DNA from 2 places in the Agarivorans sp. DSG3-1 genome. Region 2 is predicted to be linked to the other one. Evidence: predicted binding sites of a transcription regulator. Region 2 holds the regulator's gene; the other holds the start of a gene.
What was found. Region 2 encodes LexA, which represses DNA repair genes until DNA is damaged. Its sites were predicted from a motif close to TACTGTATNNNNATACAGTA; they were not measured.
Positions count from the first base shown of each region.

Region 1: the regulator LexA is predicted to act here: its motif matches at 987-1,006, upstream of recA (recombinase RecA).

Region 1 covers NZ_CP177241.1:4,434,625-4,437,034, reverse strand. The annotation lists gene mutS (DNA mismatch repair protein MutS) at 1-890, opposite strand, end outside; gene recA (recombinase RecA) at 1,051-2,094, shown strand; gene ACLD71_RS20585 (regulatory protein RecX) at 2,127-2,410, shown strand, end outside.
Region 2 covers NZ_CP177241.1:1,643,745-1,646,154, forward strand. The annotation lists gene ACLD71_RS07715 (choice-of-anchor Q domain-containing protein) at 1-396, shown strand, start outside; gene ACLD71_RS07720 (GNAT family N-acetyltransferase) at 455-952, opposite strand; gene lexA (transcriptional repressor LexA) at 1,069-1,713, shown strand; gene coxB (cytochrome c oxidase subunit II) at 2,041-2,410, shown strand, end outside.

The DNA of each region.
Region 1 (2,410 bases), 2.0 Mb from region 2:
AATATCGAACTTAGGGTGTTTTCGTAGCCGCCAGCAAGGTTACGGGTTAACTCTAGGTTTTTACGGCTTGCGGCATCAAGTTGAATAAACTGATTTTGGCTCTCAACGATAATTGCATTGATATGCGGTAGGGCAGTGCGCTGAGTATCTTGAACATACTGCATTAAACAACCGGCTGCTGAAAGGGCTAGCGGGTATTCACTTACCCCAAACCCGTCTAAATGCCGAGTACCGAACTGCTGATTTAATACTTTTTGTGCGGTGGCTAAATCGTATTCCCATTCTCCACGACGTCGTAAACCTTTGTATGCTTGCAGCTCCGAATAAAACTCGAAGTCATCAGGGTAGAGCAGTTCCGCAGGGTTTAAGCGTTGTAGTTCGGCTTGTAGTTGTTGTTCACCGGTAAATTGATTAATCACGAATCGGCCACTGGCAATATCTAAATAAGCAAGACCAATTTGTTGTTGCTGGTTTATTACGCTGACTAACAAGTTATCTTGTTTCTCTTCCAGCAAGGCTTCGTCGCTCACCGTGCCTGGTGTGATAATTCTAACAACTTTTCTTTCCACCGGCCCTTTACTGGTAGCCGGGTCGCCAATCTGTTCGCAAATAGCGACTGATTCACCTAATTGAACCAGGCGCGATAAATAATTCTCTGCTGCGTGGTAGGGAATACCTGCCATTGGAATAGGTGTACCAGCAGACTGGCCACGTTTTGTTAAGGAAATATCCATTAACTCAGATGCGCGTTTGGCATCGTCATAAAACAATTCGTAAAAATCGCCCATTCTATAGAACAATAAAATCTCGGGATGTTGAGCCTTTAACGTTAGGTATTGGCGCATCATAGGAGTGTGTTTTTCTAGATTTGTCTCAGTCATGGGTCTTATCGAACTACTCGGTTAATGGCTAAACGAAGCAGCAAGGATAAAAGCTGTCAGCCGAATAGGCAAAACTCTTTTATGAATTTTCTGGAATAAACTTGATACTGTATGAATACCCAGTATACTACTGGTCATTAAGATAGTTAAAAGCACCTACGAGGGCGATATGGATCAGAACAAACAAAAGGCATTAGCTGCGGCCCTAGGCCAAATTGAAAAACAATTTGGTAAAGGCTCAATCATGAAGCTTGGTGACAACCGTACCATGGATATCGAAACCATTTCTACAGGTTCTTTATCCGTTGATATTGCCTTAGGCGCTGGCGGTTTGCCAATGGGTCGTGTGATTGAAATCTATGGTCCTGAAAGTTCTGGTAAAACTACTCTTACCTTAGAAGCCATTGCTCAAGCTCAAAAAGTGGGCAAGGTATGTGCGTTTGTTGATGCCGAACATGCCCTAGACCCTATTTATGCCAAAAAGCTTGGTGTAGATGTAGACAACTTATTGGTATCTCAACCTGATACTGGTGAACAAGCCCTAGAGATTACCGATATGCTAGCGCGTTCTGGTGCCGTTGACATGATTGTAATTGACTCGGTAGCAGCTTTAACGCCTAAAGCTGAAATTGAAGGGGACATGGGTGATAGCCACGTTGGCCTGCAGGCACGTTTAATGTCGCAAGCGTTACGTAAGCTAACTGGTACGCTTAAGCAAACCAACTGTATGTGTATTTTCATTAACCAAATCCGTATGAAAATTGGTGTAATGTTTGGTAATCCAGAAACTACATCTGGCGGTAATGCACTGAAGTTTTACGCATCTGTACGTTTGGATATTCGTCGCATCGGCGCGGTGAAAAGTGGCGATGAGATCGTTGGTAACGAAACTCGCGTTAAAGTGGTTAAAAATAAAATCGCTGCACCATTTAAACAAGCCGAGTTCCAAATCATGTACGGTGAAGGTTTTAACCGTTACGGCGAGTTAGTTGATTTGGGCGTAAAAGAAAAATTGGTCGACAAAGCTGGTGCTTGGTTCTCTTACAAAGGGAACAAAATCGGTCAAGGTAAGGCGAATGCTTCAAATTACTTGAAGGAGCACCCAGAAGTTGCTCAAGAGATTGAAATGACGATTCGTAACAACCTGCTTAACAACACCGAAGTTGTTGAAGAAGATACAGCTACTGAAACTCCGGCTGATCAAGAAGCATAAATTGATTAGGAGCCGAAAGGCTCCTTTTTATTATGACCAATCGTAGCGCACTTCACACCACCATCGATCTGCTCTCAAGGCGTTCATATAGTCAGCAGCAATTGTTGCAGAAATTGCGACAAAAGGACTACCAAGAAGCTGAAATCGCAGATGCGATTAACTATGCCATTGAAAATGCTTGGCTTAACGATCATAACTACGCTAGTTCTTTAACTCGCGCTAGATTAGCTCGAGGTTACGGGCGTAATTACATAAAACAATACCTGCAAAGCAAAGGCATCAATAGCGACTTAGCTAATCAGGTCCTGGCTGATCC
Region 2 (2,410 bases):
ATGTATTCTTTCTTTAGTGACCACTCGCTCTTTCCATTATCCGCCATTGTTTTTGAAAACAATATTGTCGCACTGACGGACAACTTAGAGAGTGTTGATGACTCAGAACTCGATGGTTCAGTATTTAGCGTTAGCGGTGAGCAAAGCGTTACTCGTCATAACTTGTTTTCATCTCGTTTTACAGAGCTACTAAATAATAGTGAGTTTGTGAACGAAAGTAACATTGTAAGCGACAAGATCTCTCAAGGGCTAGAGAGTGACTTCAGTTTGAATTTGACTAGCGAGGCCATTGATACTGGTGTTGATAACCTTGAGCTACCGAGTAAGGATTTAGCAGGAAGTGCAAGGATATCAGGTGCGGGCGTAGATATTGGTGCATTTGAGCTTCAGCAATAGTAAGTTTTTTTCAAAAGAAAATTTCGATAGCGCTATCCTGTCAGGATTAGCGCTATTGTTAAGTTCCCTGCTTTAAAAGTTGCTTTAGCATCCAAACATTGCAGCCATTATGGGCTGTACCTTGTAAAGGTGCGGATAAGTGTTTAAAACCGAGGCCTTCGTATAGTTTAATCGCTGCCGACATATTGCTAAGCGTGTCTAGGTAACAGCGAGAAAATCCCTGCTCTAAGGCAAATGCTAGGCAGGCTAAAGAGAGCTTTTTACCGAGACCTTGGCCTCTACCTTCTTCTAGCAAAAATAACTTTTTTAACTCACTGGTATCTTTACTATCGGCAAAAGGCGCAATGCCGCAGCCGCCAACGACCTTGCCATCTAACAAAGCGACCACATATCTACTACGATTTTGCTGTGTATAGTGCTGACTCATATTATCGACTTCAGCATCAGAGGGGCCAAAGCCTTCTCCTACCGCGCCATATTCTTGGCCAACCTGTTTGATTATTCGCTGTAGATCTTGGTCATATTGGGCTGATATTTCGATTATCTCAAGGGTCATTATTGCCTCCTATCACTTTGAATCAACAGTAACAAAATCAGAATTAAGATAAAACCTTGCGTCAAAATGTATGCTGTATATACTAACAGTGTGCTGTATAAACTTACAGGTAGACTATGAAGCCCTTAACGCCCCGCCAAACAGAAGTGTTTGAACTTATTCGCCGCCATATTAACGATACTGGTATGCCTCCAACGCGTGCCGAAATTGCTAAAGAACTAGGATTCCGCTCGGCTAATGCAGCAGAAGAACACCTTAGAGCTTTAGCTAAAAAAGGTGCGATTGAAATGATTCCTGGTGCGTCGCGAGGGATCCGTATTAGCGAAGCGTACTTGCCGGCTAGCGCGAATGAAGCCACTGTAGAACCCGAGCCAGGCTTGCCGTTAATCGGGCAAGTTGCTGCGGGTGAGCCTATTTTGGCGCAGGAGCACGTTGAATCTCATTACGCCGTAGATGCTAACTTATTTAATCCGCATGCCGATTATTTACTGCGAGTACAGGGCATGAGCATGAAAGATATCGGCATTATGGATGGTGATTTATTAGCCGTGCATAAAACTACCGAGGTACACAATGGACAGGTGGTTGTGGCTCGTTTAGATGAAGATGTTACGGTTAAACGTTTTGAGCGTGACGGCAAGATGGTGTACTTACATCCTGAGAATGAAGAGTTATCAACCATTGAAGTTGATCTTGAATATCAGAACATCGAAATAGAAGGTTTAGCGGTAGGTATTATTCGCACTGCCGATTGGATGTAAGCCTTATTCAACAATAAGTTCCCCATTTTGAAGCCCAAATCACTCTGATTTGGGCTTTTGTCGTTAGCATCACATCTTTTGTCTTTATCCACAAAAATCTCAACAATGTATTTACATTTCTTTAACTTAGGGGTTAATTTATAAGCAGTAGGTTGTATTTAGCTGTAATAGCCTATGCTTTTGGGGTGGGGATTTTCCCTTTATTCGCAGCTACTTTCCTAGCATGGAAAGTTGTTGTCGTTGGCTACTGCAAAGGAGAGCGCTGTGGGCCGATGGATTCAGCTATTATTGCTGACATTTTTTTCGTCGCATTTGTTTGCGCAAGAGATGTCTTTTAATTTACGTCCTGGTGTTACTGCCATCAGTGAGCAAGTTTATGGCTTGCACATGACAATTTTCTATATTTGTTGTGCCATTGGTGTTTTGGTATTTGGCGCTATGTTTTGGTCGATTTACCATCACCGTAAATCCAAAGGAGCGGTTCCTGCTCAATTCCACGAAAGCACTAAAGTGGAAATTATTTGGACCATTATTCCCTTTATCATTTTGATAGGCATGGCGATTCCAGCCACTAAAACCTTACTGGCAATGGAAGACCCTTCCGATGCCGACATTACCATTCAAGTGACAGGTTCCCAGTGGAAGTGGCACTACAAGTACTTTGACCAAGATTTAGAGTTTTACAGTGTAATGGCAT